DNA from 3 places in the Staphylococcus kloosii genome. Region 3 is predicted to be linked to each of the others. Evidence: riboswitches for the same ligand, from Rfam matches in the RefSeq annotation. Region 3 holds a riboswitch; each other region holds the start of a gene.
The links. A riboswitch is a leader RNA that binds a small molecule or an ion and turns the genes downstream of it on or off. The one in region 3 is predicted to bind S-adenosylmethionine.

Region 1 (3,289 bases), 1.1 Mb from region 3:
CTTTTAATAATTGTGAATCTATAAGATATAAACCTGTACGTGTTAATACTAAATGACTAATACGTTGTGCATCATTAAATTCATTTCTTGGTAAAAAGATATTAGCCATAATGTGCATATCTTCAGGACGAATTCGTTTTTCGTTTACAAGTCGTTCACGTATACCGATAAGTCTCATATCAGTCACATATTCACTATGATTTTTAGAGAATAATTTTAATGCATCAATTTCTCTGTCTTTAGAATTAACTGTTGCCTCATATTCTTCTTGTTGTTTCGTCACAGTTTTTTTGTTTTTAATTCTTTCTTTTTCTAATTCCTCTGCGTGTTCGTCACTCAATTTTTGTTGTTTTGATTGGTATTGTTCTTCTATTTTTTGTTGTGCTTTTTTCTTACTTTTTAAAGCAATTAAAAATAGAATGAAACAAATAATTGCTATTACGATAGCTACAATCAAACCAATTTGAATTGGTCCAAATGAATTCATAACAATTTCGCTCCTTTATATATCATTATCTCCATTATAATAAAAATTGTTTAATCATTCGATAAAAATACTAATAAAGTTATAACAACTTGATTATGCATTTACTGCATCTTTTAAGAGGTTAACTTTATCTAATTTTTCCCATGGTAATAATACATCAGTACGACCAAAATGACCATAAGCTGCTGTTTGTTTATAAATTGGTTGTTTTAAGTCCAACATTTTAATAATGCCTGCTGGTCGTAAGTCAAAATGCGTTCTTACCGCTTCAACTAATTCACTTTCACTTACTTTCCCAGTACCAAACGTATCAATTGAAATAGACACTGGCTCAGCAACACCAATTGCATATGCAAGTTGTACTTCACATTTATCTGCTAAATCAGCCGCAACAATATTTTTAGCAACGTATCTTGCTGCATATGCTGCTGATCTATCTACTTTTGTAGGATCCTTACCACTAAAGCATCCCCCACCATGACGTGCATAACCACCGTATGTATCTACGATAATTTTTCTACCTGTTAGACCAGCATCGCCTTGAGGTCCACCTATAACAAATCGTCCAGTTGGATTAATATAAAATTTCGTTTTTTCATCTAACAATTCTTTAGGAACTGTTGGATAAATAACGTGTTCTTTAATATCATCTTGAATTTGAGAAAGTTCTATGTCATCAGCGTGTTGTGTTGATACTACAATGGTATCGATACGGTGAGGTTGATCATTTTCATCATACTCAACCGTAACTTGTACTTTGCCATCAGGACGTAGATATTTAATGATGTCATCTTTACGTACATCAGATAAGCGTTTAGCGAGTTGATGAGATAAGAAAATTGGTAATGGCATATAAGTGTCTGTTTCTTTCGTTGCATAACCAAACATTAAACCTTGATCGCCAGCACCTGTAGCTTCAATTTCTTCTTCAGAAATATCATTTCTATATTCTAAAGCTGTATCTACTCCTTGTGCAATGTCTGCAGATTGTTCATCAATAGCAGTTAACACTGCCATAGTTTGGCTGTCATATCCATATTTCGCACGTGTATAACCAATGTTTTTAATCGTTTCACGAACTACTTTTGGAATATCTACGTAAGTCGTAGTCGAAATTTCACCTGAAATAAGTGCCATACCTGTTGTAACTGTTGTCTCACAAGCCACCCTAGCATTTGGGTCGTCTTTTAATATTTCGTCTAAAATTGCATCAGATACTTGGTCCGCAATTTTATCTGGGTGTCCTTCTGTAACTGATTCTGAAGTGAATAATCTTCTATTGTATGTCATAATTTGCTCCTTTAGTTATTAAATTACGAAAATTCTCTTTTGTGAGCTTAATAAAAAAGAGCCTTCATCACTATAAAATAGAGAGAAGGCTCAATACGTCCATTCGCTCTTATCGTTCAGACGATATTTGTCTGCAAACGGTTTGGCACCTTCCTTCTTTAATGTATAAAGAAGAGGTTGCTGGGCTTCATTGGGTCCATGTCCCTCCGCCTCTCAGGATAAGAGAATCCGTTAGTAACTATACTACCTAAACTGCATAGTAATGTCAATTTTACAAAATCCCAAATTTTATAATAATTTTTATGGCATAATATAGTGATTATGTTATACTCGTTTATTGTAAAGGCTTACATAAAAATAGCGTTGGAGGGATTAAGTATGGCGATAGATACATATACTTACACAAGTAAACTGGAAAACATTTATAAAAAAACAACTTCTTTATTTCAATTATCAACAACCGAATTGTACTATAAGATGTTGGAAAACAACGAAGGTGAATTGACTGAACTTGGTGCAATTAATGCTCGAACTGGGAAGTATACAGGTCGTTCACCGAAAGATAAATTTATAGTAACTGAACCTTCTTATAAAGATGATATTGATTGGGGTAATATCAATCAACCTATTGACGAAACTACATTTTTAAATCTATATAACAAAGTTTTAGATTATTTAAACGAACGTGATGAATTGTACATTTTCAATGGTTACGCAGGTAGTGACGAAGATTCACAATTAAAACTATCTGTTATCAACGAATTATCTTGGCATAACTTATTTGCACAAAATATGTTTATTAAACCTGATTCCAAAGAAGAAGCTGAAGAAATCAAAGCTGATTTCACAATTGTTTCTGCACCAAGATTTAAAGCAGATCCAGCTGTTGATGGTACAAATTCTGAAACATTTATTATTACTTCATTCAAACATAAAGTTATCCTTATCGGTGGTACTGAATACGCTGGTGAAATGAAAAAAGGTATTTTTTCAGTAATGAATTACCTATTACCTAAAGATAATATTATGAGTATGCATTGTTCAGCCAATGTAGGCGAAAAAGGTGACGTAGCATTATTCTTTGGTTTATCTGGTACAGGTAAAACAACTTTATCTGCCGATCCTACTCGTAAATTAATTGGGGATGACGAACACGGTTGGAATGATAATGGTATCTTTAATATTGAAGGTGGATGTTACGCTAAAGCTATTAATCTTTCTAAGAAAAAAGAACCTCAAATATACGACGCGATTAAATATGGTACTATTTTAGAAAATGTAGTAGTTGATAACGATGGTGATATTGATTTCGATGATAACTACTATACTGAAAATACTCGTGCTGCCTATCCAATAGACCATATTGATAATATTGTTAAACCATCTAAAGCAGCACATCCAAATACGATTATATTCTTAACTGCTGATGCTTTCGGTGTGTTACCTCCAATTTCTAAATTGACTAAAGACCAAGCGATGTATCATTTCTTAAGTGGTTTCACTGCTAAACTT
Region 2 (3,289 bases), 630 kb from region 3:
ATAAGTTGAGCTCAATGTCAGACAATGATAAGTTAGATTTGTTAGCTCAAAATGGCATGCTTGTTAAACGCCCATTAGCTATATCTGGAGATAAAGCAACAGTAGGTTTTAATGAAGAAGTTTATAAAGAAACTTGGTTGTAATCAACAGAAGTAATAGTAGGGTGTTTATATATTAGACACATGTTTATCACTACATGTCGTTTATTATTTTATTTTTATTATAAACAGTTGCCTTTAAGCATCGTCATATGGCATCATAAAAGTGTAAAATCATATAGGAGGGGATACTTGTGGCAGTACCGAGCGAATTAAAATATTCTAAAGATCATGAATGGGTTAAAATTGAAGGCAATACAGCAACAATTGGTATTACTGAATACGCACAAAATGAATTAGGAGATATCGTTTTTGTTGAATTACCAGAGGTTGACGATGAAATTAATGAAGGAGATACTTTTGGTAGCGTAGAATCAGTTAAAACTGTATCAGAATTATATGCACCTCTTTCAGGTAAAGTCTTAGAAGCAAATGAAGAATTAGAAGATAGCCCTGAATTCGTAAATGAATCACCATACGAGAAAGCTTGGATGGTTAAAATAGAAGTTACTGATGAAAGTCAATTAGACGGTTTATTATCAGCTGAACAATATTCAGAAATGATAGGCGAATAATAAAAAAGTTGAACTCCTTGATATTTATATCTAGGAGTTTTTATTATTATGACAAAATTTATTACAACGTAAGCATATTTTTGGTCGTTTGATAATAATTCATGTTTAATGAACAAATACATCGTGGAATAGTATAGTAAAGTATAGATAATCGACTTTGAGAAGGTGGATGTCATGACTCTATTAAATAAAGTAATTGTCGTTGAAGGTAAATCAGATAAACTGCAAGTAAACAAAGTGCTTGATGAACCTGTACAGATAATATGCACTCACGGTACCATGAGTATTGATAAAATTGATAAAATGATTGACACACTTTATGATAAACAAGTATTCATCTTGGTTGATTCAGATGATGAAGGTGAAAAAATTCGTAGTTGGTTCAAAAGATATTTAAGTGAAAGTAAACATATAAAAGTAGATAAACAATATTGTGAAGTAGCACGATGTCCTAAACCTTATTTATCTAGGTTATTAGAAAAAAATGGCTTTATAGTTAAAGACGAAGAACAGTTAGACAAAGCACAATTAGAAAATATAGCTGAAAGGGTAAGTTTGATAACATGAACGTAACAAAAGAACAACGAGTTAATGTAGAAGAACATTTCAATGAAGAAAAACATTTAATTTTTGGATATACACCTACATGTGGTACGTGTAAAGTTTCAGAAAGAATGTTAGATATCGCGAACGACATTTTAAAATTACCAATCACTAAGATTGATTTGAATTTACATCCTGATTTTAGTCAACAACATGAAATTCAATCAGTCCCTGTTCTAATGGTGATGTCAAAAGGTTCAGAACTAAAACGATTATACGCTTTTCAGTCTGTTCCTTATTTGTTAGAAAATTTAAAAAAATAATTGACGAAACATTAGTGTAATGGTAGGATTAAAAATAATTAAATTATGTAACTCTTATCGAGAGAGGTGGAGGGATGTGCCCTATGAAGCCCGGCAACCGTCTAATTAATAGAAATGGTGCCAATTCACATAAAGTTAAACTAACTTTAAAAGATGAGAGAGGGTATGTATTGCTTTCTCTATTCTGGATAAGATAGGGGAAGCATTTTTTAGTTTATCGAGCATTACAAGGAGGCAATCACAATGATTGAGTTAAATCAAATCGTCAAACGTTATAAGACGAAAAAGCAAGAAGTTCTTGCTGTCGATCATGTTGATTTAAACATAGAAACTGGCTCAATTTTTGGCGTGATTGGTTTTTCAGGAGCGGGAAAAAGTACTTTAGTTAGACTTTTAAACAATTTGGAACAGCCAACATCTGGTGATGTCATTATTGATGGAGACAATATAGGACAGTTGTCTAAATCAGCATTACGTCAAAAACGTCAAAAAGTAAGCATGATATTTCAACATTTTAATTTATTATGGTCTAGAACCGTATTAAACAATATTACGTTCCCTTTAGAAATTGCTGGCGTATCACGACAACAAGCAAAAAAGAGAGCGCAAGAATTAATCGAGCTTGTAGGCTTGCAAGGAAGAGAAAACGCATATCCTTCGCAGCTATCAGGTGGGCAGAAGCAGCGTGTAGGTATTGCACGTGCGCTTGCAAATGAGCCAACTGTATTACTTTGCGATGAGGCGACAAGTGCATTAGACCCTCAAACGACAGACGAAATTCTTGATTTACTGTTGAAAGTTAAAGAACAAAGCAATATAACTATTGTAATAATCACTCATGAAATGCATGTAATTCGTCGCATTTGCGATGAAGTTGCGGTAATGGAGAGTGGACGAGTGATTGAACAAGGTACAGTTAATGATGTTTTTGAACACCCTAAACATCAAGTGACAAAACGTTTTGTTAAAGACGATTTGAATGATGACTTTGACGAATCTATCGATGACTTAGGTGCATTACAGCCTGGAGATTACATAGTAAGATTAAACTTTGTAGGCAATAATACTACAGAACCAATCGTTTCATATATAACTAAGACACATAATATTGATGTGAATATTTTAGAAGCCAATATTAAAAATAGTAAAAATGGTTCAATTGGATTTTTAGTATTACATTTACCAAATGTAGGCACTAATCAATTCGACACTTTCAAAGAAAACCTAGAGTCGCAACAAGTATCAGTGGAGGTGTTACGTCATGGGTAAGTCATTTGGAGAAATTTTACAAGAGATGCTAACAATGCCAAATGTACAATGGCCTGAAGTTTGGCAAGCAACATATGAAACGTTATACATGACAGTGATTTCGACTATTTTTGCGTTTATTTTCGGTATTATTTTAGGAGTACTGTTATTCCTATCGGCGAGAAGTAAATCCAAAACTGCGCACGTGTTTTATACGATTGTGTCATTTGTCGTTAACTTATTTAGAGCGATTCCATTCATTATCTTAATTTTGCTACTCATTCCATTTACAAGCATAGTTTTAGGGACAATAAGTGGACCAACTGGTGCATTACCAGCATTAATCATAGGTTCAGCGCCATTCTATGCTAGATTAGTTGAAATTGCATTCAAAGAAATTGATAAAGGTGTTATTGAAGCGGCATGGTCTATGGGTGCTAATACTTGGACAATCGTAAGAAAGGTACTATTACCAGAAGCGATGCCAGCATTAGTCTCAGGT
Region 3 (3,289 bases):
GTCTACGAGATGGAACGCTTTTTAATAGGGTAGGGGAGGCTAAAATATAGTAGGTTTTAGTCTACCGTTTGTCTTACATCAGACAAACGGTAGACTTACCTTATTGCTCGCTTAAATATTCTGTATTAGACTATCAATAATATGCTTACAGGCAGGGGAGGGGTAGTATATGGCTTCGCATTTAACATTTAGGCAAGGTGTTAAAGAATGCGTACCTACATTATTAGGTTATGCAGGTGTGGGACTTTCTTTTGGCATCGTTGCGGTAGCATCTAAGTTTAGTCTTATAGAAATAATTTTATTATGCTTACTCGTTTATGCCGGTGCAGCACAATTTATTATTTGTAGTTTAGTGATTGCTGGAACACCTATAACTGCAATTGTATTAACGACTTTTATAGTTAATTCAAGGATGTTTTTATTAAGTATGACCTTAGCTCCCCAATATAAAAATTACGGTTGGCTTAATCGTTTAGGGTTAGCAACGTTAGTTACTGACGAAACATTTGGAGTTGCTATAACACCTCACTTAAAAGGTGAACAGATAAATGATCGTTGGTTACATGGACTTAATTTAACGGCATATTTATTTTGGACTGTATCGTGTATTGTTGGCGCTATTTTCGGTAAATATATCCACAACCCAGATGCACTCGGTTTAGATTTTGCTATTACTGGTATGTTTATCTTTTTAGCAATTTCACAATTTGAAACGGTACAACGTTCTCAAATTATGACTTATATCGTATTGATTGTTTGTGTCATTGTAATGATGTTTTTATTTAGTTTATTTATGCCTACATACGTAGCAATTATTTTATCTTCGGTACTTGCGGCTACATTAGGGGTGGTGATGACCAAATGAGTATGACGATACATATGCTAAGCATCATCGTGTTATGTGGTGTGGTCACGTGGTTAACTAGGGTAGTACCATTTATGTTGATTACACGTGTTCATTTATCAGAAAAAGTCGTAAAATGGTTATCGTTTATCCCAATTACATTGTTTACTGCACTGATTATCGATGGCGTTATCGAACAACACAGTGGTAAATTTGGTTATACTATTAATATTCCATTTTTAGTAACAATCATTCCAACTGTATTAGTGGCATTTATATCTAAAAGTCTCACAATAACTATAGTTGCCGGTATTTTTATAATGGCGCTTATACGTTTACTATTTTAATGTTAAGCATTGAAGTAGTAAGCGTTATTCGTTAGAATGAAATTAATAGAAAATTTCGACATCTATAGTATGGGTGTTTCGAAAAATAAATCTAATAAATTAAATCAAATCTTATTTTGAGAAGCTAAGGGACTTGGCCCATAGATGCTTCAGCAACCGGCTATAGAGTACGGTGCTAAAACCAACGAAGATATTCGAATGATAAGTAACCAGTAACCTTCTTACTTATATCGAGTAAGAAGGTTTTTAAGTTAGTAGGAGGTCGAACATGACAAATTATACTGTGGACACGTTAGAATTAGGACCGTTTGAAACAGAATCAGGGGAAACAATATCAAATTTAAAATTACGTTATGAACATGTAGGCTTCAAAGGTCAACCGCTCGTGTTAGTATGTCATGCTCTGACAGGTAACCATGTGACGTATGGAACGGACGAGGATCATGGCTGGTGGCGCGAAATTATTGATGGAGGTTATATGCCAATTAATGATTACCAATTTCTAACTTTTAATGTTATCGGTAGTCCATTTGGTTCAAGTTCTGCATTAATAGATGATGATTTTCCTTCAAAACTAACTTTAAGAGACGTTGTACGAGCATTAGAAGTTGGGATTAAAGCATTGGGTTTTTCCCACATTGATATCTTAATCGGTGGCTCACTTGGTGGCATGCAAGCTATGGAATTGCTATATAATAGACAATTTGATGTGAAGAAGGCAGTCATACTTGCCGCTACAGATAAGACTTCCTCTTATAGTCGTGCATTTAATGAAATTGCACGTCAATCAATTCAGTTAGCTGGTAAAGAAGGCATGAGTATTGCACGACAATTAGGCTTTTTAACGTATCGTTCATCTAAAAGTTATGATAAACGATTTTCACCAGACCAAGTCGTAGCATATCAACGACATCAAGGTAATAAATTTAAAGAAAACTTTAATCTTAACTGTTATTTAACACTCCTGGACGTCTTAGATAGTCATGATATCGACAGAGATCGTACGGACGTTACCGAAGTATTTAAATCTTTAGATACTAAAGTTTTAACGATGGGCTTTACGGATGATTTATTGTATCCCGATGATCTAGTACGTGCAGTAGGGGAGCGGTTTAAATATCACCGTCACTTCTTCGTACCTGACAATGTAGGCCATGATGGATTTTTACTTAACTTTAACGATTGGGCACCTAATTTGTATCATTTCTTAAAAGTTTCTAAATTTAAGCGTAAATAAAATACAGCAAAGCTCTGAGTTTACTGTTATAAGTAGACTTAGAGCTTTTTTTGTTTGACCGATGATTCGCGAATAAAGCTAGTCACGTTATGAATGAAATTTGACCTGCTCATTCGAAATTATCAATAATTGTATAAAATTTCTAAAGAGGTTAGAATAGTAATACAGTCAAAAAGTATGGGAGTGGCAAAATTTGTTTTCAAAAATTGAACCTAAAGCTACTATTTTGAGTATTATCTCACTCATCATCGTTGCTTTAGTCTTACATATATTACCGCCACTTGGTTTTGTATTATGCTTGTTTGCGACAATACCAGGCATTGTACTATGGCACAAATCTAAAGAATCTTTTGGATTGGCCGCTGTAATTACAGTAATTTTAACCACTTTGTTAGGTAATATATTCGTATTAAGTACGATGGTCTTAATATTAATTGTTAGTTTTTTAGTAGGCCAATTATTAAAAGAACGTACATCAAAAGAACGTATTCTATACGTAACTACAACATTTATCAGTATCATCTCATTGGTCGCTTTTATGATTTTACAAGCGCTTAATAAAATACCAACAGTAGATACGCTAATAAAACCACTAAGAACTCAAATGCTACAAGCAATTGAAGAGAGTGGTGTGCAGAATGGCTACGAAAATACGATAGGGGAAGGTCTCCGTCAATTTGCAGTTCAACTACCTAGCTACGTTATTATAACGATATTTCTACTTATCTTAATTAACCTAATTATTACATTTCCAATATTACGCAAATTTAAAGTAGCAACACCAGTATTTAAACCGTTATTTGCATGGCAAATGAATAAAGTTTTACTTATTTTATACGTTATTACACTGCTCTGTGTTAT

Region 1: another riboswitch for S-adenosylmethionine. It lies ahead of metK (methionine adenosyltransferase); the one in region 3 lies ahead of metX (homoserine O-acetyltransferase MetX).
Region 2: another riboswitch for S-adenosylmethionine. It lies ahead of C7J89_RS11390 (methionine ABC transporter ATP-binding protein); the one in region 3 lies ahead of metX (homoserine O-acetyltransferase MetX).

The regions. Positions count from the first base shown of each region.
Region 1 is NZ_CP027846.1:1,393,708-1,396,996, reverse strand. Features, by position in the region: gene C7J89_RS07010 (nuclease-related domain-containing protein) at 1-487, opposite strand, end outside; gene metK (methionine adenosyltransferase) at 581-1,777, opposite strand; SAM riboswitch class I at 1,884-2,002, opposite strand; gene pckA (phosphoenolpyruvate carboxykinase (ATP)) at 2,156-3,289, shown strand, end outside.
Region 2 is NZ_CP027846.1:2,291,161-2,294,449, reverse strand. Features, by position in the region: gene C7J89_RS11410 (arsenate reductase family protein) at 1-143, shown strand, start outside; gene gcvH (glycine cleavage system protein GcvH) at 293-673, shown strand; gene C7J89_RS11400 (toprim domain-containing protein) at 848-1,240, shown strand; gene C7J89_RS11395 (thioredoxin family protein) at 1,237-1,539, shown strand; SAM riboswitch class I at 1,591-1,699, shown strand; gene C7J89_RS11390 (methionine ABC transporter ATP-binding protein) at 1,783-2,808, shown strand; gene C7J89_RS11385 (methionine ABC transporter permease) at 2,801-3,289, shown strand, end outside.
Region 3 is NZ_CP027846.1:294,089-297,377, forward strand. Features, by position in the region: gene C7J89_RS01520 (AzlC family ABC transporter permease) at 170-865, shown strand; gene C7J89_RS01525 (AzlD domain-containing protein) at 862-1,191, shown strand; SAM riboswitch class I at 1,300-1,399, shown strand; gene metX (homoserine O-acetyltransferase MetX) at 1,460-2,428, shown strand; gene C7J89_RS01535 (DUF2232 domain-containing protein) at 2,622-3,289, shown strand, end outside.